DNA from 2 places in the Thomasclavelia spiroformis DSM 1552 genome. Region 2 is predicted to be linked to the other one. Evidence: riboswitches for the same ligand, from Rfam matches in the RefSeq annotation. Region 2 holds a riboswitch; the other holds the start of a gene.
The links. A riboswitch is a leader RNA that binds a small molecule or an ion and turns the genes downstream of it on or off. The one in region 2 is predicted to bind thiamine pyrophosphate.
Positions count from the first base shown of each region.

Region 1: it holds a riboswitch for thiamine pyrophosphate, as region 2 does, so the genes downstream of both, NQ543_RS03120 (energy-coupled thiamine transporter ThiT) here and thiM (hydroxyethylthiazole kinase) in region 2, are expected to answer to the same signal.

Region 1 covers NZ_CP102275.1:703,778-720,108, forward strand. Annotated here, with positions in the region: gene NQ543_RS03065 (ArdC-like ssDNA-binding domain-containing protein) at 1-304, shown strand, start outside; one part of gene NQ543_RS03070 (IS3 family transposase) at 394-1,265, opposite strand; one part of gene NQ543_RS03070 (IS3 family transposase) at 1,265-1,511, opposite strand; gene NQ543_RS03075 (hypothetical protein) at 2,218-2,466, shown strand; gene NQ543_RS03080 (helix-turn-helix domain-containing protein) at 3,271-4,236, shown strand; gene NQ543_RS03085 (pseudouridine synthase) at 4,238-4,945, shown strand; gene NQ543_RS03090 (MATE family efflux transporter) at 4,988-6,316, shown strand; gene NQ543_RS03095 (peptide deformylase) at 6,327-6,737, shown strand; gene NQ543_RS03100 (RluA family pseudouridine synthase) at 6,751-7,659, opposite strand; gene NQ543_RS03105 (hypothetical protein) at 7,786-8,304, shown strand; gene NQ543_RS03110 (YoaK family protein) at 8,321-8,989, opposite strand; gene NQ543_RS03115 (acetate/propionate family kinase) at 9,023-10,213, opposite strand; TPP riboswitch at 10,328-10,427, shown strand; gene NQ543_RS03120 (energy-coupled thiamine transporter ThiT) at 10,501-11,028, shown strand; gene NQ543_RS03125 (DUF402 domain-containing protein) at 11,149-11,682, shown strand; gene tsaE (tRNA (adenosine(37)-N6)-threonylcarbamoyltransferase complex ATPase subunit type 1 TsaE) at 11,691-12,140, shown strand; gene tsaB (tRNA (adenosine(37)-N6)-threonylcarbamoyltransferase complex dimerization subunit type 1 TsaB) at 12,137-12,739, shown strand; gene rimI (ribosomal protein S18-alanine N-acetyltransferase) at 12,733-13,179, shown strand; gene tsaD (tRNA (adenosine(37)-N6)-threonylcarbamoyltransferase complex transferase subunit TsaD) at 13,180-14,214, shown strand; gene NQ543_RS03150 (redox-sensing transcriptional repressor Rex) at 14,207-14,833, shown strand; gene asnS (asparagine--tRNA ligase) at 14,892-16,277, shown strand.
Region 2 covers NZ_CP102275.1:422,575-438,905, forward strand. Annotated here, with positions in the region: gene NQ543_RS01770 (beta-N-acetylglucosaminidase domain-containing protein) at 1-96, shown strand, start outside; gene NQ543_RS01775 (rubredoxin-like domain-containing protein) at 329-874, shown strand; gene thiD (bifunctional hydroxymethylpyrimidine kinase/phosphomethylpyrimidine kinase) at 938-1,723, opposite strand; gene NQ543_RS01785 (HAD family hydrolase) at 1,728-2,405, opposite strand; gene thiE (thiamine phosphate synthase) at 2,402-3,040, opposite strand; gene thiM (hydroxyethylthiazole kinase) at 3,027-3,848, opposite strand; TPP riboswitch at 3,940-4,045, opposite strand; gene clpB (ATP-dependent chaperone ClpB) at 4,210-6,774, shown strand; gene NQ543_RS01805 (YhjD/YihY/BrkB family envelope integrity protein) at 6,864-7,682, shown strand; gene NQ543_RS01810 (RsmE family RNA methyltransferase) at 7,764-8,504, shown strand; gene NQ543_RS01815 (hypothetical protein) at 8,501-9,268, shown strand; gene mtaB (tRNA (N(6)-L-threonylcarbamoyladenosine(37)-C(2))-methylthiotransferase MtaB) at 9,277-10,563, shown strand; gene NQ543_RS01825 (UDP-N-acetylmuramoyl-L-alanyl-D-glutamate--2,6-diaminopimelate ligase) at 10,563-12,014, shown strand; gene NQ543_RS01830 (BglG family transcription antiterminator) at 12,791-13,489, opposite strand; gene pflB (formate C-acetyltransferase) at 13,935-16,187, shown strand; gene pflA (pyruvate formate-lyase-activating protein) at 16,280-16,331, shown strand, end outside.

The DNA of each region.
Region 1 (16,331 bases), 280 kb from region 2:
AGATAAGGAAGTTATTACTAAAGATGAAGATGATAATGAAACTTTAGAAACTATAACTATTGATCGCTGTGGATTTACAATAGGATATGTTTTTGATATTACTCAAACAACATTAGAGAAAACTCCTACACTAGCACAGGAATTAACTGCTGATTCAAATTATATACAAGATATATTAGACAATTTAATCTTGTCTGATAAAACCATTAAATATAATGAAAAATTAGCAAACACTCAGGTAACCGGATATTATGATCCTAAGAACAATACTATCTGTTTAAGAACTGATATGGCATCAAGCTAAAAGTTGAAAACACTAATTCACGAATCAGCACACAGACTTCTTCACAAGAATATACATGATTGGATTGTCAACACTTTTTTGGACAATTTCTATGAGAACATCCTAAATTCAACTGGTGTCTTATAGCCAAGTGAACCATGTATCCTCACATTATTATACCAGTTTACATAATCAAATAATTCTAGTTCCAGTTCTTCAAAACTTTCAAACCTTTTATTAAATGCAAACTCTGTTTTTATAATTTTATATGTTGCTTCAGCAACTGCATTATCATACGGACATCCTTTAGCACTTAATGACCTGTTTATATTAAATGCCTTTAATGCATTTTCAATATCTTCATTTTTGAATTCATTTCCTCGATCACTGTGAAACAAATCTATTTTTCGTAAATCATATTTTATTGAATAGAGTGCTTTTTCTACTAACTTGGCATTTTTATTCTTACTGGCTGCATATCCTACAATCTCTCTGTTATATAGATCTAACATAAGACATATATAATTCCATTTTCCATCCACATTAACATACGTCAGATCACTAACTACTACCTTCATTCTCTCTTTTTGATTAAAATTACGATTGAGTCTATTTTCTATATTATCATTATTACATGCTGCGTGATGTACTTTATACTGTTTAACTGTATAGCTTGATACTAAGCCATTTTCCTGCATAATACGTCTAATTCTTCTTTTACTGACAATATGGCCCAGTTTAGCCAATTCTATTTTAATCTTTCTTGAACCATAGTTGTTTCGACTGTTTTTAAATATTTCTTTTACTAAAGCAGTCAGATAATGATCATTGGATTTTTTCTTATTTAATTTATTATTACGATTATAATATAATGATGATCTAGGTATATCTAGTAATTTACACATTGCGCTGACCGGATATTTATCTGCATTGGAAATGATAACATTTATTTTCGTCCCATGATCAGCGCTGCTTGCTTTAAAATATCATTTTCCATCTTCAGTCGCTGATTTTCCTTGCGGAGTCTGATTAGTTCTTTTTCTTCATCACTGCGGTTGTCCTCGACATGGAACGAACCAGTATTATTGTACTTTTTGATCCATGAAGATAAAGCAGATGGAGTCAGTTCATATTCACGAACCAGCTCAGCTCTTGGTTTTCCGCTGTTGTATAATTCGACCATTTTCTGTTTAAATTCATCACTGTAAGTTCTTCTTTCTCTTGCCATTTCAGATTACCTCATTTCTTGATTTTCTATTGTAACAGTTCTCTTAAAAACTGTCCAATTTAGTGTAACCTATCCAGATATTAATAGAAGAAAGGCTGAGGTAGAAGCCGAGTCTTATGCGTATGTAGTTTCGTATCAACTTGGTCTTGATACCTTAAGTTATTCATTTGGATATGTAGCATCATATTCAAATGGAAAACTACAAACATTGAATACTAGTCTTGAGCGTATTAAAAATACTAGCCAAGCTATCCTAAGCTGGATAATCAGCGCCTTTTAATTGAAAGAGCATTCTTTAGATCAAAGATCTTAATATGTTTTTTTATGAATTACCTAAGAAATTGATTTGAGTATATCATTTTCTATTAGCCTTAGGCTTTTGGCTAATTAGATAATAAAGTAGACCACTTACTTCTTAACTGTAGGATTTTTATAGGGATTACTGCGCCATTTTTAATACGTATTATTCTACTAATACTTATATAAAACACATTAATAAAATAATATGTATTAAAAATATTATTGCGTAAAAGAAGATGAATTTAATGGCAAGAAAACAAAACATAAAATTCCTAATGAAGCAAGAACTAAATAAGATGCAAGCATTTGGAAAATCGAAATATCAGGATCAATTAATTCTTTATATTTTTTGATGTATAGTACACTAAATAACTAATGCTAACCTGTTTATAAGGAGGATAGCATTATGAATAATTTAGCTTATTTATCTAAAGAACGCTTAGCTTTCTTGAGGAAAAATCAATATAAAGAATCAACACTAGCTAAGTACAGAAGAGGGTTAAATGTTTTAAAATGTTTTTGTGAAAATCAAGTCAGTGAGGAATATACTCTAGAATTGAGAAATGCATACGTTGCTGATATTTATATCAATGGTCATTTTAGTACGCATCGATATCTTGATAGAGGTCGTCTAACACGATTTCTAAACTTTTAGTTGGAACATGATTATTTCGATTATCTATTAAAAAGGGGAAAAAATATGATGATGATATAATAAGATTTCAAGGCGAATATGAGGCATATAAAAATTATATATGACAGGAATATCAAAGAATTGACCAAACATAATTATAGTTATTATGCTAATATTTTCTAGCATCAAATTTAGGAAATTTGAACATTCTTACAATATCTTACACTGTTCTCCCATAGTGGATGAATACTTACCCTTTTAATATATCTACCACAAAGGAAAAATTTATCATATCATTTAACTGTCTTTAAAAATTATTCTTTGAAATTAAGATATCATATAATTCTGTATGTTGATTAAAATTTAATCCTAGTTGTTTATCTGATTTTATCATTTGCATCATTTTTTTTGTATATGTATTATTAAATTGTATACACATAATTTTACATTCTGGATATTTTTTGATATTGCTATCCCTGTTATTGTCTATTTTGATGTAAAAAAAGCATATAAAAAATATGAAAGTGACAACTTATGAATTTAATTTTTAAATCGTCATCTGCACATTTGTATATATTGTGCAGATGATTTTTTATAAGTACATTTTAATTTATCAAATGTCAGGATTTTTTTAGATTTAAACAAGATTTAATTATATTAATATGTTATTTATAATAAAATGATTTTTTAAAAGTAAAATAAAGTATAATTAAGATATATTTATTAGTTGCAACTGCTAGTTGCGCTAATTGTCTAGTTAAATTGGTAGTAAGTAACTAGAAAATGGGCTATATTTATTTTGTAAATAGATTGGAGGTAATGAATGTGATATTAGCAGATAAAATTATTGAACTTAGAAAAAAGAATGGGTGGTCACAAGAACAGTTAGCTCAAAAGTTAAATGTAACTAGACAATCAATATCAAAATGGGAAGGCGAACAATCTGTTCCTGATTTACAAAAAATTATTTTATTAAGTGAGATATTTGGAGTAACTACAGATTATTTAATTAAAGATGAAATTGAAGAAGAAGAGTTTTTAAATGAAGATGTTGATTTAAAAGTAAGAAAAGTTACCTTAACGGAAGCCAAAGAATTTTTAAATATAAAGCATACAAGTGCCAAGTTAATGTCATTAGGAGTTTTTCTTTGTATTATTTCACCTGTTTGTTTATTTATTTTATTAAGTTTGGGTGATAAGATAATAGCTGGAAATATTGCTACAGCAGTAGGATTAAGCGTTTTATTAATTTTGGTTGCGATTGCTACTGGGATATTTATATATTGTGAAGAAAAGACTAAGAAATTTGATTATTTAGAAAATGAATTATTTGATACAGAATATGGGGTAAAGGGAGTAGTAAGTCAATTAAAAAAAGAATATCATGATACTTATGTTAAATATAATATTTTAGGGACGATTATTTGTATTTTATCGGTACTACCATTATTTTTAGGTATTGTTGTTTTAGATGATGAGTTGTTTATTTTAAAAATGGTTGCAATATTATTAATATTAGTAGGATTAGGAGTTAATTTTTTTGTAATTGCTAGTATTAATTATGAAAGCATGAATTTACTTTTAAAAGAAAACTGTCAAAATAGTAAACTAAGTAAAAATAAAAAAATCAAAGATACTATTAGCAGCGTTTATTGGCTTTTGTCTTTAACAATATATTTGGGATATAGTTTAGTAAGTAATGATTGGGGACATAGTTGGATTATTTGGCCAATAGCTGGGGTTTTGTTTGCAATAGTAGCGGTTATTATTAATATTTTATTTGAGGATTGAGGTGATAGTTATTAAAGATTTATACTATGTTTTAATGTGTTGTAATTTAGGTAATGTAAATAAATGTAAAAATTTGATTAAATCAAGTCGAATTAGAGTTAATAATCAAATTATTAAAGATATAAGATATCAAGTTGATATTGATGATGTTATTGTTTTTGATGGTGTTGAGTTAAAATGGCCATTTGTTTATTACATGTTAAATAAACCTAAAGGATATATTTGTGCTAATCATGATAAAAAATATAAATGTGTAATTGATTTAATCGGTCGAGATGATTGTTATTGTTTAGGAAGATTAGATATTGATACAACCGGTTTATTGTTAATTACAAATGATAAAACATTATCAAAAAGATTATTATTACCTGAAAATCATATTGATAAAAAATATTATGTCACAGTTAAAAATAAATTAACTGATGATTTAATTGAAATATTTAATAACGGAATTATAATAGATCAAAAAGTAAAGTGTAAACCAAGTTATTTAGAAATAATTGATGATTATCACTGTTATCTTACTATTAATGAGGGTCGCTATCATCAGATCAAAAAAATGTTTTTATCATGTAATAACAAAGTATTAGAATTAAAAAGAGTTATGTTTGCTTCAATAAATTTAGATAATAATCTATCATTGGCAAATTATCGAAAACTAAATAATCAAGAAATTAAACAACTTATTACAATAAATAATACAAAATAATATAAAATAGGTATATAATAAAACCCATTGGGGGGATATTTAATGTTATTTAGTAACCAAGATTTAAAAAAACTAATAATTCCATTAATAATTGAACAAATACTAGTAATACTAGTTGGTTTTTCAGATACTGTAATGGTTGCAAGTGTTGGTGAAGCAGCTGTATCAGCAGTATCATTAGTTGATGGGATTAATGTTTTATTAATCAATATTTTTTCAGCTCTTGCAACTGGAGGAGCTGTTGTTGCATCACAGTTTATTGGTCAGGGTTCAATAAAAAAAGCTCAATATTCTGCTAAGCAATTAATTTTAATTACAGCTTTACTAGCTAGTGTATTAATGATCATTATCATTATTTTTAATAGTTCTTTATTGCAACTTATTTTTGGACATGTAGAAGCAAATGTCATGAAAAATGCTGAAATTTATTTTTTGTTTTCAGCAATTTCTTATCCTTTTATTGCTTTATATAATGCTGGGGCAGCATTATTTAGAGCGATAGGAAATTCTAAGATTTCAATGATCAATAGTGCTATTATGAATGTTATTAACATTGGATTAAATGCAGTATTTATTTTTGGTTTTAAATGGGGCGTTTTTGGAGCTGTACTGGCAACTTTAATTGCCCGAGTGGTTGCTTGTACAGTTATTTTAAAGACATTAAGTCATAAAAATAATGAATTATATGTCAATGATTATTTACATTGGCATTTTGATTTTACTTATATCAAAAAGATTCTTACAATTGGGATTCCTTCAGGTTTAGAAAATGGAATGTTCCAATTTGGTAAGATACTAGTACAAAGTTTAATTGCTTCTTTTGGAACATATTCAATTGCAGCCAATGCTGTTTCTAATAATCTTGCACAAATGCAAATTATTCCAGGAATGGCAATGTCGCTTGCAATGGTTACTGTAGTAGGTAGGTGTGTAGGAGCTAACGATTATAAACAGGCAAAATATTATATAAAAAAATTAATGAAGATTACATATATTACAATGGCTGTTTTAATAACTGTATTATTGGTTTTTACGCCAATAATTTTAAAATTTTATGCTCTTTCAAAAGAAACAATTGATTTAGCATATCAATGTATTTTTATTCATACAATTTTTGCAGCTACAATTTGGCCATTAGCATTTACTTTTCCAAATGCTTTAAGAGCTTCAAATGATGCAAAATTTACAATGATTGTTTCAGCAACTTCGATGTGGATTTTTAGATTTTGTTTTAGTTATGTTATTGGTCGATATATGGGTTATGGTTTATTAGGTGTATGGATTGCAATGTTTATTGATTGGATAGTGCGTAGTATTTTCTTTATCTGGCGTTATCATAGTGGTAAATGGATGAATAAACAATTAGTATAAGGAGTAAAAAATGATTAAAAAAATTGTAAAAGATAAATTATTTTTAAGTCAAAAATCATCATTAGCATCAAAAGAAGACTTATATATAGTAGAAGATCTTTTAGATACAATTAAAGCAAATAAAGATAAATGTGTTGGAATGGCAGCTAATATGATAGGTTATAATAAGCAAATAATTGTAATTGAAAATAATGATGAATATTTAGTAATGATCAATCCTTCAATTACTAAAACTACAGGTAAATATGAAACAAATGAAGGTTGCTTATGTCATGAAACCTTAATGCCAGCGTTGCGTTATCATAAAATAACAGTTGAATATTTAGATCTTAATTTTAAGAAAAAAACACGAACTTTCAAAGATTATTCAGCCCAAATTATCCAACATGAAATAGATCACTGTAACGGTATTTTAGTATAATTAAAAGATTGGCTTATAACCAATCTTTTTTGATATTAATAAAATTCATATCTTGAGGTAAGTCAGCTTTAACAATAATCTGTTGCTTTGTAACAGGATGAATAAATTCTAATTTATATGCATGTAAAGCTAATCGATCAATTAATTTACTTTTATTACCATATAAAGGATCACTTAATAATGGATGATTAATTGAAGCTAGATGAACACGAATTTGATGTTTTCGACCAGTTTTCAAATCACATTTACAAACAGTATAATTTTTTTGTTTATCATGTTTAATAATTTTTATTTCTGTTATTGCTTTTAATCCTTTGTTAGTAATTCTCATTTTATTAACATGACGATCTCGAGCAATATCTCTATTAATCGTAAGATCATGATCGATAATTCCTTTACAAATAGCAATATAGCTTCTTTTTATTAATTTATTTGCCATCATATTATCTAATATTGGCTGTAAAAGAGGACATTTACAAAATAATACTAAACCAGTCGTATCTTTGTCTAAACGATGAATATGTCGAATTAGCAAATATTGATTAGTTTCTAAATAATAGTTTGCAACATAGTTACACAATGTATTTAGTTCTTTTTTTGTTTCTGGATAAATAGTTGTATTGATTGGCTTATTTACGATTAAGATAAAATCATTTTCATAAGCTATTGATAAAGGATATTCTTGAGGAACGTAATCAATTGATTCTTGATTAAAAGCTTTTATTTTTAAATGATCATTTTTGTTTAAAAGATGATTATCGTTTACAAATTGATTATTTAAAGTATAATTTTTATCTTGTTTTAATAAATGAATTGTTTTTTTTGATAAATGTAAATAATTGAATATATCTCTAATTGTTTTATGATGAAAATCATTATCAATGATCAATGTCAAATAATCCCCTTGAAGCTTATATTTCACATAGATTCCTCCTTTTAAAAGCATTATAACAAATTAATGGTATAAAATGCATAAATATTAAAAAAATGTAAACAATATAAGTAATTTTAGAATTACTAATGTAAAAGATAATAGGAGGAGATCAAAATGAGTGTTCATGATAACTTAGTTGAAATAAGTAAATCATTAGAAAATCTAGAAGAGACCGGTATTTATGATGTAGAAAAATATAGTTGCTCACTAAAACATTTAACTAATCAATTAGAATATTTTTATTGTCATTTAGTAAAAGAGCAAGGTCGTGATAGTGAAAATACGTTTTATCATTTAAAACTTAGGCCTAAAATTCATCAACTCGCATATTTCAATATTGGACGAGGATTTCCTAAAGAATTAATGGATGGACATTGGTGTTATATATTAAAAGATTTAGGTTATAAAATGTTAATTATTCCGTGCACATCATTAAAAGGTAATAGTTGTAATCCGGGTTTTGAATTAGATATTGATGTAATGATGGAAAATGTAAAAACTAAAAGTCGTTTACAGTTAAGTGAAATACGTTGTGTTGATATGCAAAGATTGGATTTACGAAAACCATTTTGCAATGTACTTAGTACACGTAAAGAAATTATTAATTATGTTGAAGAGCATTTGTTAAAATAAAAAAAGCCTAAAAAGGCTAATACATTAAAATCAATAAAGCTATTAAAAGTAGTAAGCAACAAAATAATAAAGAAATTTGACCAAAGAAATTAATTAATATTGTTGCAATAATTGCACCTAAAATAAAGAAGAAAATAATGATTAAATATCGAAAACAATGTTTCAATGCATCTTTATCATGTAAAAAAAGATAGGCAGATAATTTTTGACCAGCCGATTTTAAATTACCAGTGCACATAGTTGAAGCATATGGTAAACCACGAGTAGTTTTAAAAGCATTAACTTGTAATGAACAAACTAAACCAATTGTTACATTACAAATTAAATGTGGTAATTGTTTTGGTTCAAAAGCAATTATTGTAAGAATAATTATTTCAATTATCAAAATCAAATGTTGCCACTCAAGATATTGAAGATTAGTAAATTTATGTCTAATATATTCACTAATAACAATTCCAAGAAAAAATGCCATAATCGGTAATAAATAATATAGTGCCCCTATAAAATCACTTTGAGCAATCTTTAATCCCATTAAAACAATATTACCAGTTTGTGCATTAGCAAAGACATTACCTTTTAAAATATAAGTATAGATGTCTAAAAATCCCCCAACAATCGCAAGTAAAATACCTGTTAGCAAAGATTCATGAATCGTTGCTTTAAAATAACTTTTAATTTTCATCATTAAAAACATGTAGCATTTTTGCTACATGTATTTTTATAAATTTAATAAGCGTTTAGTATCACGTGCGATTACTAATTCTTCATTTGTTGGGATAACAAAAACTTTAACTTTAGAATTAGGAGTACTAATCAAACGATCACCTTTACCATTAACATTTGCATCTTCATCAAGTTCAACACCTAAAGCATCTTTTAATAAATCACAAATACCTTTTCTTGCAAAGAATGAATTTTCCCCAATTCCTGCAGTGAAGCAGATTGCATCAACACCACCTAAAGCAATGAAATAACGTCCAATATAAGCAATAACACGGCGATAGAAAATATCAATTGCTAATTGTGCTCTTTCATTTCCTTCAATGGCAGCATTTTGAACATCTCTAAAATCACTAGAAATACCTGAAATTCCTAATAATCCCGATTCTTTATTCAACATTTTGATAACTTCTTTCATATCCATGCCAACTTCTTCAATTAAATAATCAATTACTGAAGGGTCAACATCACCACTACGAGTTCCCATCATGATACCTGCAAGTGGTGTAAATCCCATAGATGTATTTACTGACTTACCATCTTTAATTGCTGTTAAAGATCCACCAGCACCTAAATGAGCAACGATAATTTTAGAATGTTCAGGATTACCTAACATTTCAATACATCTTCTAGAAACATAGTAATGACTAGTACCATGAGCCCCATACTTACGCACTTTATAATCAGTATAATATTTATATGGAATTGGATAAATATAACATTTTGGTTCTAATGTTTGATGAAAAGCAGTGTCGAATACCGCAACTGCACCAGCATTAGGAATTGCTTCTTTAAATGCATAATATCCAGTTAAATGTGCTGGATTGTGAAGTGGTGCCAATGATTTTAATTCGTCAATTTTATTTACAACATCTTCGTCAATAATAACTGATGAATCAAAATATGCGCCCCCTTGAACAACACGATGTCCAACGCCCTTGATTTCATCTAAATCTTTTACAATGCCTTTTTCAATTAAAGTATCTAATAATAGTTCTACTGCAACCTTATGATCTTTAATAGGACTAGTTGTAACTGTTTTTTTACCATCATATTTGATCGTAAAGATAGAATCTTCTAATCCGATTCTTTCAATAACCCCAGAGGTAATTACAGATTCGTCATCCATTTCAAATAATTGAAATTTTAATGATGAACTACCTGCATTTACAGAAATAATTTTTGCCATTTTTATACAGCCTCCTTAATCTATGGTCATTATATCATTATTTTATAAAATATCTATAAAAAAGCATAAGCTTTATAATTTTTTCTTGAAATTTGACTAATAAATCATATAATATAAATGAGCCAGGGGCGCATTTTGCTGAGAAAGGTTATACCTTGTCCCTTATTATCTGAACTGGGTAATGCCAGCGTAGAGAGAGCAATTTTAAAATTATTTGCTTTTTTACGCTTGTAAAAAAGCTTTTTTTAATTTTGTTTGGCTCTTTTTAAGAAAGGGGAAAACAAAGAATGAAAAACAGGAAATTTGAAATTACTACTAAAACAATGACTTATATGGCTATTTTTGCAGCATTACAAATTGTTTTAGAATATCTAACACAATTTACACCTACAATGCCAAATGGTGGAAATATTAGTTTTTCTTTAGTAGCATTAATGTTATGTAGCTATTTAATGGGAGCTAGTTATGGTTTAATCGTTTCACTTGTATGTGTAGGGTTACATTTTGTCTTAGGTTTAGCGACATTTTATGGACCGCTATCAGTTATTTTTGACTATTTGTTACCAATGGCAATTGTCGGAATAGTTGGCTTGATTCCATTGATTAAAATTAATCAAATTGAAATTCCAATTGGAATTATTATTGTAATGATATTAAAAACAATTAGTCATTTAATTGCTGGGTGGTATGCATTTAATACTCCATTACTTGGTAACTTATCATATAATATCCCATATAATTTAGCCACTCTTGTTGTATGTTTTATCTTGTTTATGCTTTTATATCCAAGATTAAAAAATAAAATTAGAATATAATTAAGTTATGACACGTATCACGGTGATATGTGTCTTTTTTATTGCTGTTATGAGATTTCACCTTTAAAAAAATATGCATTTTGTGTATAATAGAAATGTTATAAAGAGAGGTATTGAATAATGTCAAATTCCCTGGTAGGAAAAAAGGTATTAATTCATTGTTATAAACATGATGGAAGTATCCATCGATGTTGGTCCAAGGGATTTATTTTAGATGAAAATGATGATCATTTTATTGCGATAAATAATCGTACTTTAGTTACCGAAGCAGATGGACGAATGTGGCATACAAGAGAACCTGCAATATGCTACTTTCCTAAGAAAAAATGGTATAATGTTATTTGCATGATTCGTAAAACAGGAGTTTATTATTATTGTAATATTGCTTCACCAACTTTATATGATGGCGAAGCATTAAAATATATTGATTATGATCTTGATTTAAAAGTTTTTCCTGATGGAAATTATCGTGTTTTGGACGAAGAAGAATATCGTCAACACGCAAAACAAATGAATTATTCTAAAGAATTAGATAAAATATTAAAAAAACAATTAGATATATTAATTAATTTAGCTTCAAAAAGAGCTGGTCCATTTGATGAAGATTTTACTAAACACTGGTACCATATCTATGAAGATCTAACACAAGGATAGGTGAAAAAATGCAAACAGTAATTAGAATCAATAATTTAGATGAAACAATTGAATTAGGAAAGCAATTAGGTGAATTATTAAAACCAAATATGCTAATTACTTTAAGTGGGGATTTAGGTGCTGGTAAAACTACTTTTACTAAAGGGATTGGTTTAGGTTTAGAAATTAAAAAAATTATTAATAGTCCTACTTTTACAATTTTAAAACAGTATCAAGGAAGATTGAATTTATCACATTTTGATGCTTATCGTTTGGAAGGTCAAGATGATGATTTGGGTTTTGAAGAGATTTTTGATAGTGATGATGTTTGTGTAGTTGAATGGGCAAATTATATTGAAGATATTTTACCAACTGAAAGATTAGAAATTGAAATAAAAAAAATTGATGAAAATGCTCGTGATTTTATATTTAGAGCAGTAGGATCTAGATATGAGCAGTTATTGGAGGAGTTTAAATGAAAACAGTTGTAATGGATACATCAAATGCTTATCTGGTAATAGCTTTATATGAAAATGATAAATGTCTTGAGCGATATCAAGAGTTTGGTAATAAAAAGCAATCTGAATATGCTATAACTTATTTAGATGAAATGTTAAAAAGAAATAATTTTAATATTTTAGATTTTGATGAAATGATCATAACGATTGGCCCTGGTTCATATACTGGTCAAAGAGTTGCCTTAACGATTGCTAAAACATTAGCTGCAATTAGTAAAATAAAAATAAAAGCGGTTTCTTCTTTACATGGATATGTAGGTAGTGACAAGGCAATTAGTGTTATCGATGCGCGTAGTAAAAAGATATTTGTTGGAGTGTATGATAATAATTGTAAGGTTATTGATGATCAAATAATGTTGATTGAAAATTTTAATGATTTTAAAAAGCAGTATCCTGATTATCCAGTATATGGAGATAGTGAAATAGTTGGGTATGATAAAATTGAAGTTGATTTATGTAAAAATATATATGAGGCTTCAAAAAATGTTGAATATGTTGAAGATGTTGATAATTTAATTCCTCATTATTTAAAGGATGTTGAGGCTAAAAAAATATGTTAATTAGAAAAATGGAATGTTTGGATATTGATAAGATCGTAGAGATTGAAAAAGAATTGTTTACTTCTCCTTGGGATAAAGATGCTTTATATTATGAAGTAGAGAGAAATGCTTTTTCGACTATTTTGATTTTAGAGAATAATGATGAAATAGTTGGATATATTGGGATGTGGTTATTAGGAGATCAAACTCAAATAACTACATTGGGAATAAGAGAAATGTATCAAGGTAGAGGATATGGAAAGCTTTTAATGGATAAATGTGAAGAAATTACTAAAATGCAAGGATATCCAAATATTAATTTAGAAGTACGTGTTTCTAATGAAAAAGCAATTAGTTTATATAAAAAATGTGGTTTTAAAATTGTTGCTACAAGAAAGAATTATTATCAAGATAATCATGAAGATGCATATTTAATGATAAAGAAAATGGAGGATAAGTAAATGTCACTGATTTTAGCAATTGAATCAAGTTGTGATGAAATGGCAATGGCTATTTTGAAAGATAAACGTGAATTTTTATCAAGTGTAGTAGCCTCCCAAATTGATATACATGCATTGTATGGTGGAGTAGTTCCAGAAATTGCTAGTAGAAAGCATGTTGAATGTGTAAGTGTAGTACTAAAAGAAACATTAAAAAAAGCTAATGTTACAATTGATCAAATTGATGCCATAGCAGTTACTAAAGGACCAGGGTTAGTTGGTTCATTGCATATTGGATTGCAAGTGGCTAAAACAATCTCTATGGCATATCAAAAACCATTAATTGGGGTTCATCATATTGCTGGTCATATTTATGCAAATAATTATAATCAAGATATGATATATCCAAGTTTATGTTTAGTTGTAAGTGGTGGACACAGTGAATTAGTTTTATTAAAAGCACCATTTGAATTTGAAGTTATTGGAACTACATTTGATGATGCTGTTGGTGAGGCATATGATAAAGTTGGCCGAGTTTTAGGATTACCATATCCTGGTGGTCCGATAATTGATAAAATGGCTAGTGTTGGAAAAGCAACATATGATTTACCGCTTCCTTTAGATGATGATAGCTATAATTTTAGTTTTAGTGGTTTAAAATCGGCGGTAATTAATTTAAATCATAAAGCTAATCAACGTGGTGAAACAATTAATAAAGAAAATTTAGCGACGTCTTTTCAAAATGTGGTAATTGAGGTTTTAGTTAATAAAACGATTAAAGCAGCTAAAGCTTATGGTGTTAAACAAGTAATGTTAGCAGGTGGAGTAAGTGCTAATCGAGGATTAAGAACGGCAATGGAGATGGCAGTAAGTAATTTGGATGGTGTTGAATTATTATTACCACCTATGAGTTGTTGTACTGATAATGCTATGATGATTGCTTTATGTGCAAAACAGATGTATGATTTGAAAATGTTTAGTGATTTATCACTTGGAATTAAACCTAATTTGGATCTTGAAAGTGAATCTTATCAAGGAGTAAGAAGTGATGGATAAAAAAATTTCAAATGCAACGATGTCGCGTTATCCGGTTTATTTAAAAGCTCTTAGAAAGATGCAACATGAAGGTAAAGAAAACTGTTTATCAAGTGAATTATCAGAATTAACAGGAGTTTTAGATACAACGATTCGTCGAGATTTTACTTATTTATCTAAAACTAATAATTTTGGTCAACGTGGTAAAGGTTATGATGTTAAACATCTGATAGATGTATTAAGTGAAGTGTTAGGTTTAGGATTAGATGAATCGATTATTTTAATCGGAGTTGGAAATTTAGGAAGCGCGATTTTAAAATATAATCGTTGGCAATATACGGTTGGAAAAATTGTCTGTGGTTATGATCAAGATAAAAACAAAGAGGGCGAACGTTTTGGAGTTAAGTTGTATAATATTGATGATTTGGAAAAAACTTTTCCAAAAGATTGTAAGATTGCAATTTTAGCCATTTCAGAAAATGTTCAACCAACAGTAGATCGTTTAATGGATTTAGGAATTAGAGGAATTGTAGATTTTACACATACTCATTTTACGGTTAGACCTGGTGTAGAGGTACAGCAAGTAGATGTTGTAGTAGCAATCCAAGAATTAGTAATTAAGATGGATTCAAATCGATAATAATGCTTGAATAGTATAGATGATAAAGTATATAATATTTAAAACTAGGAGGATTAATATGTTTGAATTTATAACGGTTAGAGAATTATATGAAATGTTTTTAAGTAATCAAATGATGGATTTAGAAGGGTATGAATATGTTGAACTTGAGGGTTGGGTTCGTACTAATAGAAATAGTGGTAAACTAGGTTTTATTGCTTTAAATGATGGTACATATTTTAAAAATTTACAAATTGTTTATACTGAACAAGGAATTGATAATTATGCAGAAATTGATAAATTGTCAACAGGGAGTGCAATTAGAGTTGTTGGAAAATTAAAATTAACTCCTGAAGGAAAACAACCTTTTGAAGTAGAAGCAACTGAAATCGAAATTGAAGGTCGTTGTGATGAAGATTTCCCATTACAAAAGAAACGTCATTCTTTTGAATATATGAGAGAAATTCCTCATTTAAGACCTAGAGCTAATACTTTTTATGCTATTTTTAGATTACGTAGTGTTTTATCAATGGCGATTCATGAATTTTTCCAATCACAAGGGTTTGTGTATGTACATACACCAATCATTACAAGTAATGACGGTGAAGGTGCTGGAGAAATGTTTAGAGCTACAACTATTGATGGAACAAACTTTGAAGATGACTTTTTTGAAAAAGAAGCTTTTTTAACAGTTACTGGTCAATTACATGTTGAAGCTTTTGCTATGGCATTTAGAGATGTTTATACATTTGGGCCTGCTTTTAGAGCAGAAAATTCAAATACTTCAAGACATGCTAGTGAATTTTGGATGATTGAGCCTGAAATTGCTTTTGCAGATCTTGAAGATGATATGGATTTGATTGAAGATATGGTTAAATATTGTATTGACTATGTTTTAGATAATGCTCCAGAAGAAATGAATTTCTTTGCATCAATGATTGATAAAGATTGTATTAATCGTATTACTAAAGTTAGAAATAGCGATTTTAAACGTATGACATACACTGAAGCAATTGAAATTTTAGAAAAGGCTGATGTTAAGTTTAAAAATAAAGTTTCATGGGGAATGGATTTAAATAGTGAACATGAACGTTATATTTGTGAACAAGTAGTTAAAGGTCCAGTATTTTTAACTGATTATCCAAAAGAAATCAAAGCATTTTATATGCGTTTAAATGATGATAATAAAACAGTTGCCGCTTGTGACTTATTAGTTCCAGGAATCGGAGAATTAGTAGGTGGTAGTCAACGTGAAGAAAGATATGATGTCTTAGAAAAAATCATGGATGAAAAAAATATGACTAAAGACAACTTACAATGGTATATGGATTTACGTCGATATGGTGGATGTAAGCATGCAGGATTTGGTTTAGGCTTTGATCGTTTCTTAATGTATTTAACAGGTATGCAAAATATTCGTGACGTTGAACCTTTCCCAAGAACACCAAGAAATCTGAAATTTTAAAAAAGCCTATATTTTTATAGGCTTTTTCTTTTCTTGCGGTATAATATAACTAGG
Region 2 (16,331 bases):
GTAAAAACTGGAGATGAAAGCTTAGCGGGAATGTTTGCAACAATCGCATTATTAAGTGTAGCTGGATATACAGTACTTAGAAAAAAAGAAGATTAATACGCTATACGGTTATGAATTTTCATAACCGTTTTTTGATTCTTTAATGGACATAAAATTTAGAGAGAGTATAATTATAAATATGGTATATTTTGTCGAAATGAAGATTATTTTTGACATAAAAAATGATATTTTAATTATTTATTTGTATTGACTTTTATAAAAAAAATAGTATACTAATATTAGTAATCGTTATCGATAACGATAAAAATATAAAATGGAGGAAATTATAATGGCAAAATTTGTATGTTCTGTATGTGGATATGTTTATGAAGGAGATAAAGCACCTGAACAATGTCCAGTATGTAAAGTAGGTGCTGATAAGTTTGTAGAACAAACTGGAGAAATGACTTGGGCTTCTGAACATGTTGTTGGTGTAGCTAAAGATGTAGATGAAGAAATTAAAAAAGAATTAAGAGCTAATTTTGAAGGTGAATGCTCTGAAGTTGGTATGTATTTAGCTATGGCACGTGTTGCACATCGTGAAGGATATCCTGAAATTGGATTATATTGGGAAAAAGCAGCTTATGAAGAAGCTGAACATGCTGCAAAATTTGCAGAATTATTAGGAGAAGTAGTAACTGATTCTACTAAGAAAAATCTTGAAATGCGTGTTGAAGCTGAAAATGGAGCTACTATGGGTAAAACTGAATTAGCTAAAAAAGCTAAAGCTGCTAACTTAGATGCTATTCATGATACTGTACATGAAATGGCACGTGATGAAGCAAGACATGGTAAAGCTTTCCAAGGTTTACTTGAAAGATATTTTGGAAAATAATAATTGTTTAATAAATAAAAAGAAATACTATTTACATTTATAGTAGATAGTATTTCTTATTTTTTATTTATCAAAAATGAAAAAGTGATTTAATGGACCTGATCCTTTTCCTAAATTAAGTTGACTTAAAAGAGCATCTGAGATATATTTTTTAGCATTTTCAACAGCTAATTTAAGTTCCATACCACTAGCAAGATTAGATGCAATAGCTGAAGATAGTGTACAACCTGTACCATGTGTGTTAGGATTATCTATTTTATTACCATAGAACCAATATCCTTTTCCGTTTTTAAAAAGGAAATCATTTGCATCATTGATATTATGCCCTCCTTTAATTAAAACGGAGCAATTATAATTATTGGCAATTTTTTTTGCAGCGTTTTCCATATCAAGGTTAGTATCTATTTTAATATCTGAAAGAATTTCTGCTTCTAAGACATTAGGTGTAATGACTGTAGCAATAGGAAATAGTTTTTCCTTTAGAACATCTAAGGCATCATCTTGAATTAACTTTGAACCAGATGTTGAAACCATTACAGGATCAACTACAATATTTTGTGCTTTATAGCAGCATAATCTTTCTGCAATAACTTCAATTAGTTTAGCTGAAGAAACCATACCAATTTTAACTGCATCAGGAAAGATGTCTGTAAATATCGCATCAAGTTGTGCTAAAAGAAATGATGGAGAAACTTCTAGGATATCAGTTACTCCTAATGTATTTTGAGCAGTTAATGCCGTAATTGCACTCATTGCATAAATATAATGAGCTGACATTGTTTTAATATCCGCTTGGATTCCTGCACCGCCGGAACAATCGCTTCCAGCAATTGTTAATGCTGTTTTCATATTCTTACTCCTCTCGTATATTATTTTTAAAATATTTTGTAAAAATTTCATTATTACTAAAGTCATCTAAATAATAATCTACAGATGCTTGAAAAATTTCTTTATTATAAATATTAAATGTATCTTCTATTGCGATAGTGATAAATCCATTTTCTTTTGCGGTATTTATCGCATCTAAATTATCCTCAAAAACTAATGTATGTTGAGGTTTACTATTTATATAATGAGCAGCTTTATCGAAAATATAAGGCTCTTTTTTTGTTGTTTGCATTTCATCACATGTAAAAATGGCTTTAAAATATTTTAAAAGATTTAACCTTTTTAAAGCTACTATAGCTAAATCTTTGTTGCCTGAAGTGGTTAAAACCATGGGTATATTTAATTTTTTTAGTGTTGCTAAAAAATTATTAACTCCTTTTTTTGAGGGAACCTCAAAATAATAAAAGTCATTTAAGATTTTTAAAAGATCTTGTTCTATTTTATCTGTTGAATAAGTTAAAGAGTAATGATTTTTTAAATAAAGACAACTTTCATTTAAAGTCATTGGATATAATACTTTTGAAAGATTATTTTCAGGTTGAATACCAAGTTTTAGTAAGTACCTTTCACCTAAATTATCCCAAATTTTCATGGAATCAATAAGTGTACCATCAATATCAAAAATTGCACCAGTAATTATCATTTTACTATCTCTTCAATAAGTTCTTTAAGTTTCATTGCTGCATTTTTTATATTTTTGTTTGCATATATGGCACTAATAACAGCAATACCGCTAATTCCAGTTTTAGAGAGTTGTTTAGCATTATTTTCATCAATTCCACCGATTGCAACTACAGGAATATTAACAACATTACAAATTTCTTTTAATGTATTAATACTTACGCTTTTTGCATCATCTTTTGAAGTTGTTGTAAAGATTGATCCAACTCCTAAATAATTAGCACCTTGGCTTTGTGCAAGAAGTGCTTGTTCTACAGTTTGAACAGAAACACCGAGAATTTTTTCTTTTCCAATTAGTTTTCGTACTTCTTCTACACCCATATCATCTTGCCCAACATGAATACCATCAGCATTAGATTTTAAAGCTATTTCAACATTATCATTAATAATAAATGGTACGTTATATTTTTTACAAAGCTCTTTTATTTTAATAGCTTCTTTAAAAAAAGAATCTATGTCTAAATTTTTTTCACGAAGTTGAAGAAAAGTTACTCCACCTTCAAGAGATTCTTCGATGTGTTTGTAAAAAGTATCGTTGTAACTCCATCTTCGATCAGTAACAGCATATAGTAAAAGAGATTTATTATTTAATTTCATATTGAGCTTCCTTTTCTAAAATATCACTAGTTAAATTAAAAATTTCATCGAAAATTTTATTTTTATAAGTAAGATTTCCTTCATTTTTTTGTAATTTATCAAAAGCTCTTTGACCACAAATTCCCATAGCACAAATTGCAGATAGACATCCTCCAATCATATCGTCTTGATTAGCAGCAATATAAGCACTAGTCATTGCACTAAGCATACAGCCCGTACCGGAAATTTTACTCATCATAGGATGACCATTCGATACAACATAAGCAATCTCATTATTTGCAATGATATCTTTAGCCCCAGTAATAATTATTATGGAATTAGTTTTTTTAGCGAATTCTTTAGCAAAAGATACAATTTGATCAATATTATCAAGAGTTATTGCATCATCTTCATTAGCATCAACGCCTTTAGTTGCAGAATTATTTCCTGCCAATGCTTTGATTTCTGAAATGTTTCCACGAATAACAGAAAATTTAATTTCTTCAATTAATTTTTTGGCAGTATTGGTACGATATGTAGATGCACCTGCTCCAACGGGATCTAATAAAATAGGATGATTTAATTTATTAGAAATTTTTCCAGCTTCAAGCATTGAAGGGATAGTAAGGTGATTAAGTGTTCCAATATTAATATTTAGTGCTGAGCAAATTGATGTAATTTCTTTAACATCTTCAATTTCATCTGACATAATTGGTGCTCCACCACAGGCAATTAAAATATTTGCACAGTCATTAACAGTTACATAATTAGTAATATTATGTACTAACGGATTTAGTTTTCTTACATTTTCTAGTTTTTCCCCAAGCATATTTTACCTCCATATAATCTATTTTTGACAAAATTATATAAGGGTTAGCAATAAAATAAAAATGAGCATACCAAACAGATATACTCACTAAAATTATAGTGTATTTTATCCCTACGTTGGCATTATCCAAATCAGGTTATGGGTCGAAGGTAATACCTTCCTCTCAGCCTGTACAACAAGCTCCCCTTAATAATGTTGTCATATTAATTTTACTTTGAATGTAAAAAAATATCAAGTAAACAAAATATTAGTAGATAGATAAAAATAAAATATTTTTAGCACTCAGGTGTTGACAGTGCTAGAATTTTGTGTATAATATAATTAGCACTTGGATAGATAGAGTGCTAAAGGAGTGATGACAATGAACATTGAAAAGTGGACAACTAAGATGCAAGAGGCGATTCAAAAAGCTATTAAAATGGCTAGTGAAATGAATCATCAAGTAGTAGATGTAGAACATTTTTTATTAGCATTACTAGAAGATAATGCGGGTATTATGTATCGTGTGTTAGTAAAATGTAATGTTGATATTGCTAGATTACAAAATAGCTTAACTGCAAGATTGCAAAATAAGCCGATTGTAAATAATGTGGATATAAATAGCATACGTCTTTCTTATGATTTAAATCAGTTATTTGGTTTGGCTGATAAGCAAATGTCTAAGTTTAAAGATGAGTATTTAAGTGTAGAACATTTGATCATGGCTTTATTTGATTTGAATAGTTCATGGGTCAAAGATTTATTAAATGAATTTCATTTAAATCGAAAAGATGTAAAGAAAGTTATTGATGAAATGCGGGGTGGAAATATGGTAAATAATCAAAATCCTGAAAATCAATATGAAGTATTAGAAAAATATGGACGTGATTTAACTAAAGATGTAGCTGATGGTAAACTTGATCCAGTCATTGGGCGTGATGAAGAAATTCGTCGTGTGATTCAGATTTTATCACGTAAAACTAAGAATAATCCGATTTTAATTGGAGAACCAGGTGTTGGTAAAACTGCGATTGTAGAAGGATTAGCATGGCGTATTTTTAAAAACGATGTACCAGTTTCTTTGCAAAATAAAACTTTATATGAATTGGATTTAGGTGCATTAGTTGCAGGGGCTAAATATCGTGGAGAATTTGAAGAACGTCTAAAAGCTGTTTTAAATGAAATAAAAAAAGCAGAAGGAAATATTATCTTATTTATCGATGAAATTCATCAATTAGTTGGTGCTGGTAAAACTGATGGGGCAATGGATGCTGCAAACTTATTGAAACCGATGTTAGCACGTGGTGAACTTCACTGTATTGGTGCAACAACTTTAGATGAATATCGTATGTATATTGAAAAAGATGTAGCGTTAGAAAGAAGATTTCAAAAAGTTCAAGTTGATGAACCTGATCAAGATGATACAATTGCAATCTTACGTGGTTTAAAAGATTCATTTGAATCACATCATGGAGTTCAAATAACTGATAGTGCGATCATTGGTGCTGTAAATATGTCACAAAGATATATTACTGATCGTTTTTTACCCGATAAAGCAATTGATTTAATTGATGAAGCATGTGCTTCAATTCGTATGGAAATTGATTCTTTGCCAGAGGAACTTGATACGATTACACGTGAGAAAAATCGTTTGGAAATGGAACGTATTTCAATTGAAAAAGAGGATAAAAGTGAAGATAATGAAAAGCGTTTAAATGAAATAAAAAGTCGTATTGCTTCATTAGATGAACAAGTAAAAGGTTTAAGTGATAAATGGCAAGAAGAAAAGAAATCTTTGGATCATATTAAAGAATTAAAAGATCAAAAAGTTCGTTTAGAAGCGTTAAAAGAAAAATATCAAACAGAAGGTAATTTAGAAGAAGCATCTAAGATCAAATATCAAACATTACCTCAAATTGAAAAAGAAATAAGTCAATTTGAAGCATCTAAAAAAGAAGATGATTTATTACAGGAAAAAGTAACTGTAGAAACAGTTAGCGAAGTAATTGCTCGTTGGACTGGTATACCTGTAAATAAACTTATGGAATCTGAACGTGAAAAATTATTACACCTAGATGAAGCTTTGAAAGTTAGAGTTATTGGACAAGATGATGCAATTGAAAAAGTTACTGATGCAATTTTAAGATCACGTGCAGGTATTAATGATGAAAACCGTCCAATTGGAAGTTTCTTATTCTTAGGACCTACGGGAGTAGGTAAAACAGAAGTAGCAAAATCACTTGCTGAACAATTGTTTGATACTGAAAAAAATATTGTTCGAATTGATATGTCAGAATATATGGAAAAATTTAGTGTATCTCGTTTAGTAGGAGCTCCACCAGGATATGTAGGCTACGAAGAAGGCGGGCAATTGACTGAAGCGGTACGTCGTCATCCGTATAGTATTGTTTTATTAGATGAAATTGAAAAAGCACATCCAGAAGTGTTTAATATCTTATTACAAGTTTTAGATGATGGACGTATTACTGATTCTAAAGGTAATTTGGTAAGTTTTAAAAATACTATCATTATTATGACATCAAATATTGGTTCCAACTATTTATTAGAAGGAAATAATGAAGAAACTAGAGCAGCAATCGATAATGAATTAAAAAATCATTTTAAACCAGAATTTTTAAATCGTATTGATGAAATTGTTTACTTCAATTCTCTTGATCAAAGTGTTGTTAACAAAATCATTAATAAATTCATTAATCAATTATCACATCGTTTAGAGGATAAAAAGATAACTATTAATGTAACTGATCGTGCTAAGGCAATTATTAGTGAATATGGTTATGACGTGACATTTGGAGCTCGTCCATTAAAGAGATTTATTCAATCTAATATTGAAACTTTAATTGCTCGTGAAATGATTAAAGGAACAATAAAAAATGGAAGTACCGTAACTGTTGATTATGATGATGGATTTAAATTAATTAGTTAAAATATGGCTAGAAAGTAACTTTCTAGCCTTTGTTTATTTTTTTATAAGCTGGTTAAAATATAAATAAATAATGATATCGAGGTGTCATAATGCATAGATTTAAACGGGTTGTTATAAAATTTTTTTCATCTCAAGGAAATTTATTTCGTTACTCTTCTAGTTTTTGTATGTTACTAGGATTGTTACCAGGTTTGATTATTGTATTGAGAATTTTTCAAAATGAAATATTAAATAATCCTAAATTAGTTGAGTTTTTATATTGGTATTTACCAAAAGAATTAATTTCTCCGTTTATCGAATATGTTTTATCAAAACATTATGATACGTATTTATCGTTAATAATCTCGATGGGATTATCAATTTATTTAGCTAGTAATGCAATTTATTCATTTATGTTGATTTCAAAGGATGATGAAGATTTTAATACTTATAATATTTTGATTAGAATTAAAGCAATTATAATGTTTATATCGTTGATTATAGGCTTAATATTATTGGCATTTATTAATTATTTTACAAGAAGTATAATTGTTATTGGAATAGGTTTTTTGGTATTGTTTTATTTTTTTTATCGTTTTTTATCTTTTGAAAAAAGATTTATTACTTATGGAATAGTTGGTTCGTTATTTACATGTATCGGTATAATGATTGTTGGTATCGGATTTATATATTTTATAGATAATTATACAAGATATGATGTTTTGTATGGACCATTAGCTAGCATTGTAGTTTTATTAATTTCAATTTATTTAATTTCTAGTATTATTTATTTTGGATATTGTTTGAATCATGAATATACTAAATATGTAAAAAAACCTGAATATAAGGGATCATGGTATTATAATAGTGGTAGTTGGGTAATTAGAAAAGTTATTAAATTTATAAATAGTTTAAAAAATGGACTTTAGTATAAAGTCTATTTTTTATTGATAGATTAAAATTCTTTTATCCGTGTATTAAACATGTTAGAATGGTAGCGGAGGAATATTATGCAGCGATATTTTATAGATGAAGATTTAAAAGATAAAGATTGTTTGATATTAACAGGTAATGATTTACATCATTTGAAAAATGTTATGAGAAGTAAAAATGGTGAAAAGATTATTTGTATTGATATAAATGGTATGGTTTATCTTTGTGTACTAGATGATTTGGATCAAGGATTGATCAAGATTGTTGAGGAATTGGATGAAAATAATGAATTGGATGTTGAGGTTACTTTAGTTTATGCTTTACCTAAAGGTGATAAATTTGAATTGGTTTTACAAAAAACAACAGAACTAGGAGTTAGTAGAATTGTTCCTTTAATTACAAGACGATGTGTTGTTAAAAGTGATAAAGCAAAATTTTCTAAAAAACTAACTCGTTATGAAAAAATCTTAAAAGAAGCTACGCAACAGTCAAGAAGAAATAAAGTTCCAGAAATAGTTAATGTAATAAAATTAGATGAACTTAAAGAATATTTAGGTGACTATAATTTAGTTGCCTATGAAGAAAAGGCAAAAAATGATACCGATTTTGCATTAAAAGAATGTTTGAAACAATTGAATCCTGGTGATAAAATAACAATTATTGTAGGCAGTGAAGGTGGTTTTGATTATGAAGAAATTAGTATGATGGAATCAATGAATATAAATGCTTGTTCTTTAGGAAAAAGAATTTTAAGAAGCGAAACTGCACCATTGTACTTATTAAGTGTTATTGGTTTTGCTAGGGAGATTGGTAAATGAAAGTATTAAAGTTATTATATAAGTATCGTTATGAAGTGAAATTAAATAAAACGAAATTATTTGAATTTGTTAATAATGGTAGTAAAGAAATTGAACAAGAAGGTTTCGTTTATAAAGTTAAAAATCCATGGGATTTATTTGCTTATGAAGTTATTTTAAAAGGTATTAGAGCAAAAAAAGAAATTGATCAATGTTATAATAATTTTATAGCTAATAACTATGATTTATTTGAACATATCAATTATAAACAACGACAAAGTATTTTTAAGTATGATATAAATAAGATTACAAAAGATCTCATAAATTTTGTTGATCGTAATAGTAAGGAAATTATCCATATACCATACTTAGAGCCATTTATAAATAAATATTATCTTAATGATTATATGTTGGTAACATTAAAACATCATATACAATATATTAATGATTTTTCTAAAGATATTGATATTTTTATTAAATTATATGATATGCAACCATATGAATCAGATTTTTCTTCTTTACAGCTAGTGGGTAAAGATCAAGAAAATGAATATTTATATCATGATGATTTTAAAGTGGTTTATCAATTTAAGAATAATAAAATAGTAAATGAAATATGTTTAGTTGATAAGTATACAAAAAAATATCCTGATTTACAAAATATTAAAGATGTAATTGATAAAATTATTAAGCAAGAAGATGATGAAAATATTTTAGAATATTTATATGAACATGAATTAATTGGGGAAAAGACCCATAAAAAAATAAAAAGAAAATTAAAATAGGTGAGTAAATGAAAACAATAGCATTTCATACATTAGGTTGTAAAGTAAATACATATGAATCAAATGCAATGTTAAAAATATTTAACGAAGCAGGTTATCAAGAAGTTGATTTTAAAGAAATTGCAGATGTATATGTAATAAATACATGTACTGTCACTAATACAGGTGATAGTAAATCAAGACAGATGATTCGTAAAGCAATTCGTAAAAATCCTCAAGCTACAGTGTGTGTAGCTGGGTGTTATAGTCAAATAGCACCAGAAGAAATTGAACAAATTGAAGGGGTTGGAGTTGTTTTAGGAACTCAACATCGAAAAGATATTGTTAAATATGTTGATGAATATTTGAAAACAGGGAAACCGGTTATTAAAGTTGATAATGTTATGAACTTGAAAAAGTTTGAGGATTTAAATATTGATCGTTTTAAAAATACTAGAGCTTTTTTAAAGATCCAAGATGGGTGTAATAATTTTTGTACATATTGTATTATCCCATATGCGCGGGGTAGGGTTCGCTCAAGGGATAAAGATAGTGTTTTAAATCAAGCCAAAACCCTGGTGGCTAATGGTTATGTTGAAATTGTTTTGACAGGAATTCATACAGCAGGGTATGGAGAAGACTTGGATAATTATAGTTTTTATGATTTATTAGTTGATTTGGTTAAAATAGATGGTCTTAAAAGATTAAGAATATCTTCAATTGAGACGAGTCAGATTAGTGATGAAATAATTAATTTGATTGGCTCTAATGATATAATTGTTGATCATTTACATATTCCATTACAATCAGGTTGTGATGCTACATTAAAGAGAATGAATCGTAAATATACAACAAGTCAATATTTAGAAAAAATTAATAAAATTCGTAATTATCTACCCAATATTGCTTTTACTACGGATGTGATTGTTGGATTTCCAGGTGAAAGTGACGAGGAATTTGAAGAGACTTATAATTTTATTAAAGAAGTTAATTATAGTGAATTACATGTATTCCCTTATTCACTGCGTAGAAATACACCTGCAGCTAAGATGAAAGATCAAGTAGATGATAAAATTAAACATGAAAGAGTTAATAGATTGTTAGAGTTATCAAAGAAATTAAATCGTGATTTTGCTTTAAAACAAATAGGTAAGATTTTAAAAGTATTATTTGAAAAGAGAGATGGTGATTATCTAGTAGGTCATGCTAGTGATTATTTAAAAGTTAAAGTAAAAACTACTGATAATTTGATCGGTGAAATTGTTGAAGTTAAAATTAATAATTATGAAGGGATATTGGAAGGAAGTGTAGTTTAATGAAGCGTTTGAATGAATTGTATGATATTGATAATGATATGAAAATTTATTCAATTCATAGTGATTCACGTTATGTTAAACCTTATTCAATTTTCTTTTGTATAGAAGGATTAAGTGTAGATGGTCATCGATATATTGATGATGCGATTTTTCAAGGTGCTAAAGTAATTGTTCATTCTAAAGAATTATTAGAAAAGAAAAATGGGATTATCTATATTTTAGTTGAAAATACTTTAGAAGAGTTAAATCGTGTATCTAATATTTTTTATGACTATCCTAGTAATAAAATGAAAATAATAGGTGTTACTGGAAGTAGTGGGAAAACAGTGGTAGCCTCTATGATTAAGGATGCAATGTCTAGATATTGTAATACTGGCTATATCGGTACTATTTCGCTTGAGTATAATGGTTTTAAAGAAGATTGTCCATATACAACACCAGAGACTTTATATTTGCAACGTAAATTGTATAAGATGAATCGTGGTGGTGTAAAGGTTGTAGCAATGGAGGCATCGAGTCATGGCTTAGCATTAGGAAGGGTTGATAGTGTAAATTTTAGTGTTGCGGTAATGACTAATATTGGAGCTGAACACTTAGATTTTCATGGTACTAGAGAACAATATATTTTAGCTAAACAAAAATTATTTGAAATGATTAAACCTAGTGGATGGGTAGTTTTAAATAGTGATGATGAAAATTTTTTAAGAATTAAAAATAGTACTAAAGGGAAGATATTAACATATGGAATTAATAATCAAAGTGATGTGATGGCTAAAAGCTTTAGGCTATTTTTAGATCATAGTGAATTTGATTTGAGTTTTAAAGGAAACACTTATCACGTATCTTCACCAGTATTAGCAAAGTTTAATATTTATAATGTTTTAGCTTTAGTTTGTACTTTAATCGCAATGGGATGTGATGAAAAAATGGTTTTACAGGCAGTAAAGGAAGTAAAGCCGGTAGAAGGAAGAATGGAATTAATTAAAGCTAAACAGAATTTTTCGGTAATTATTGATTATTGTCAGCATATTAATAATTATGAACAAATTTTTGAGTTTGTAGATAGTGTTAGACAAAATAAAGGACGTTTAATAGCTGTATTAGGGGCACCAGGGAAACGAAATTATAAAATGCGTAGAGAAATAGGTAAAGTTGCAAATAAGTATCTAGATCATGTAATATTAACACAATTAGATGATCGAGGTGAAAATGTTTATGATATTTGTAAAACAATTCAAGCAGAAATAGTTGATATTAGTAGTGTTATTATTCCCTCACGACAAGTTGCCATCGAACAAGCAATCGAAATAGCTTGTAAGGATGATATTATTTTGATTTTGGGTAAAGGACATGAAAAATTTATTTCACTTGAAGTAGGTCATGTCGATTATCCAGGAGATAGTACAATTGTAAAAGAAGCAATTGAACGTATATATGGAGAAAATGATTAATAATAAGATCATATACTTGGTAAACTCATTAATAATGCAAAAAAATATTGCTTGAATATACATTGATCCGGTATGGGTTAGTTATTATAAAAAGTGTTTGATTCTGATGTTAAGCTATGCATCGTTATTAGCTTTTCGTTAGGTACTAATACTGGTATTGTTAAAGCTTTTTAATAAAAAATGTAATTGATAATAGTATTACAGTTGAAATTGTGACATTAATGAAAAAGATAGCTAGAATAAGTTAAGATAAATGTTTTGGGCAGTATTTATAATATTAATGATTTGAAATTGGTAGTAAGAAAATTAAGATTATTATTTGTAAGTAAAAGGATATAGTGATTTATATAAAATAGCACTTAAACTCAAATGAGCATAAGTGCTATTTTTGATATAATTAGATTATATAAAATATAAAAATAATGGAACCAAATTAATTGATTAAAAATTCTTATTATAATACATTTTAATAAAAATTTTCACAAGATTTTTTACAGTTGTTCTTATAGATGATTCAAGATATCATTCGTAGAAATTATGAAAGGAATTAATACTTCAAAGTATTTTAACTGCCATCATAGAGATAGAGGCTATGGCTTTAATATGATTTACAGATTACATTAAAAAGATGAAAAAGAAGGAAATATCAATTTTCTAAAAAGCTAAATAAAAACATGTAAAGTAAAAAAGTTATCTAAATATATTATTTTAGGTAAAAAAAGGGGTAACGTCTAAAGATTAAAAATCTTTATTCGTTACAGCCCTTATATTATCACTTATTCTTTTGTTTTATAAAGTTTATTCATTTTATTATTAGCTACTACAAAGTGTAATGTGATATATGCTAATTCATCATCATCAAATGATAAGTTTGTTTCTTGTTTTATAATTTTATTTAAAACCTTACTATAATTAAATTCTTCTTGATGACGTCTAATAATTTCATCTTTCAAAGGATTCTTAATAGTTTGGACATTTGATAATCTTTCAAGTGCAGGTTCCAAATGTAATCCAATAGCAACAAATAGTTTATCATCTTTTCTAAAGTCTTTATTATATTCTTTATAAATACAAGTCATTGTTTCATCAATGATTTTATAGATACTATCATCTAATAAATCATATCCAGAGTTTATTTCTAAATCTAATTTTTGATTTTTAGTTAAATACATCGATACTAGAGATATCTCATCTTCTGGGAATTCGATATTGAATTGTTTTGAAAGGTGATTACATATTTTTTTTGCACAAGTATAGCTATCTTCTTGTTTATATGAAGCAATTTGTCCATTGCTTAAAGGTATATAACTATCAGATTGTAATCTGATAATAGCAATGCTTAAATGAACAGCTAAATTTTTTATTGAATTAGTAGAAAGTGTCAATTTAAGGTCATCTATAGTATTTTTTATAATATTTGAAATAATTGTTTGAATTTGTTCAAAATCAATATTTGTATTGGATGTTGAAGTCATTTTTATTCCTCCTGATAACTTAGCTATAACTATATAATATTTTTAAAAAAAAATCTACTATTAAATTTATTTATTTTTTTAAAAAGCTAAGTTAATTAGCAATAATATTTAAAATTATGATGCAATAAAATCTTTTTTGTAAGCGTTAATCAGGTATCGATTTTAATGCTTGTTATGAGGTAAATTAAATTTGTAGAAAATAATTTGTTTTTTTGGTGCAAACTACTTGAATTGTAAAAACAAAATATAATATAATGCAAGCGTGGATAACAGAGGAAGATATATTTTTCCTATATAGTGTGTGTTATTCTTAAAATATTAATGCTTTGTGACGAGTGGCAATAATAGTTTAAATGATATCCCTTGCAAAACGATTGACTATTATTTAAAACTTTGTAAAAGCTTAACTAACAGTTATTTAAAATTTCGAGGAGGAAAAAAAGACATGTTAAAAAAAGAACAATGGAATGGTTTTAAAGGTAGACTTTGGAAAGAAGAAATCAATGTTCGTGATTTTATCCAAAATAACTATAAACCATACTATGGTGATGAATCATTCTTAGCTGGTCCTACAGAAGCTACAAATAAATTATGGGGGAAATTACAAGAACTTCAAAAAGAAGAACGTGCTAAAGGTGGAGTTCTTGATATGGAAACACATGTTGTTTCTGGGTTAACTTCTTATGGTCCTGGATATATTGATGAAGAACTTAAAGATTTAGAAAAGGTAGTTGGATTACAAACTGACAAACCATTAAAAAGAGCATTTATGCCTTTTGGTGGAATCAAAATGGCTGAACAAGCTTGTGAAACATATGGATATACACCAGATCCTGAATTACACAAGATTTTTACTGAATATCATAAAACTCATAACCAAGGAGTTTTCGATGTTTATACACCTGAAATTAGATTAGCTCGTCGTAATAAAATTATTACTGGTTTACCAGATACTTATGGACGTGGACGTATCGTTGGTGATTATCGTCGTGTTGCTTTATATGGTATTGATGAATTAATCGCATTTAAACAACATGATTTAGCTGTTTGTGGTAGTGGTTCAATGACAGAAGATATCATTCGTCGTCGTGAAGAAATCGCTGAACAAATTAGAGCATTAAATGGTATGAAAAAAATGGCTGAAATCTATGGCTATGATATTTCTGAACCTGCAAAAAATGCTCATGAAGCAGTTCAATGGTTATATTTTGGTTATTTAGCTGCAATTAAAACTCAAAATGGTGCGGCTATGTCAGTTGGACGTGTTTCTACTTTCTTAGATATCTATATTGAAAGAGATTTAGAAGCTGGAGTTATTACAGAAGAAGAAGCTCAAGAATTAATCGATCATTTTGTAATGAAATGTAGAATGGTTAAATTTGCACGTATTCCATCATATAATCAATTATTCTCAGGCGATCCAGTTTGGGCAACATTGGAAGTAGCTGGTATTGGTTCTGATGGTCGTTCAATGGTAACTAAAAACGATTTCCGTTTCTTACACACATTAGAAAATATGGGACCTTCTCCTGAACCAAACTTAACAGTATTATATTCTTCTAGATTACCAGAAAACTTTAAGAAATATACTTCAAAAATTTCAATTGATACAAGTTCAGTACAATATGAAAATGACTGTGTAATGCGTCCAGTATGGGGAGATGATTATTCAATTTGCTGTTGTGTATCTGCAACTCAAACTGGTAAAGAAATGCAATTCTTTGGAGCTCGTGCTAACTTAGCTAAATGCTTATTATATGCTATCAATGGTGGTATCGATGAAAAAACTAAGACACAAGTTGCTCCAGAATATCGTCCAATCACTTCTGAATATTTAGATTATGATGAAGTAATGAGAGCTTATGATCAAATGATGGATTGGTTAGCTGATATTTATGTAAATACACTTAACTTAATTCAATATATGCATGATAAATATTACTATGAAGCAGCTGAAATGGCATTAATTGATACTGATGTAAGACGTACATTTGCTACAGGTATTGCTGGATTCTCTCATGTTGTTGACTCATTAAGTGCAATTAAATATGCAAAAGTTAAAACAATTCGTGATGAAGATGGCGTTGTAGTTGATTATGAAACTGAAGGAGATTTCCCACGTTATGGTAATGATGATGATCGTGCTGATGATATTGCAGTATGGTTATTACAAACATTCTTAGAAAAAATCAAAAAACATCATACTTATCGTAATTCAGAACCAACTACTTCTATCTTAACAATTACTTCTAACGTTGTTTATGGTAAAGCTACTGGTTCATTACCTGATGGACGTAAAGCTGGTGAACCATTATCACCAGGTGCTAACCCAGCTTATGGTGCTGAACAATCTGGTTTATTAGCTTCATTAAACTCTGTTGCTAAATTACCATATGAATGGGCATTAGATGGTATTTCAAATACACAAACAATTAGTCCTGATACTTTAGGTCATGATGATGAAGAACGTAAAAATACTTTAGCAAGAGTATTAGACGGATACTTTGATCAAGGTGCACATCACTTAAACGTTAACGTATTTGGAACTGAAAAATTAATCGATGCTATGGAACATCCAGAAAAAGAAGAATATGCAAACTTTACAATTCGTGTATCTGGATATGCTGTTAAATTTATCGATTTAACTCGTGAACAACAATTAGATGTTATTTCAAGAACTTGCCATAAATCAATGTAATAATTTCTTGAATTAATCAAACAGCCTCTTTAATCAAGAGGCTGTTTTAATGAAAATAAATATTTTATCAAATTATAAAAGGAGTGAAAAATATGGAAAATAAAGTTGTAGGTGCCATCCACTCAATTGAAAGTTTTGGATCGG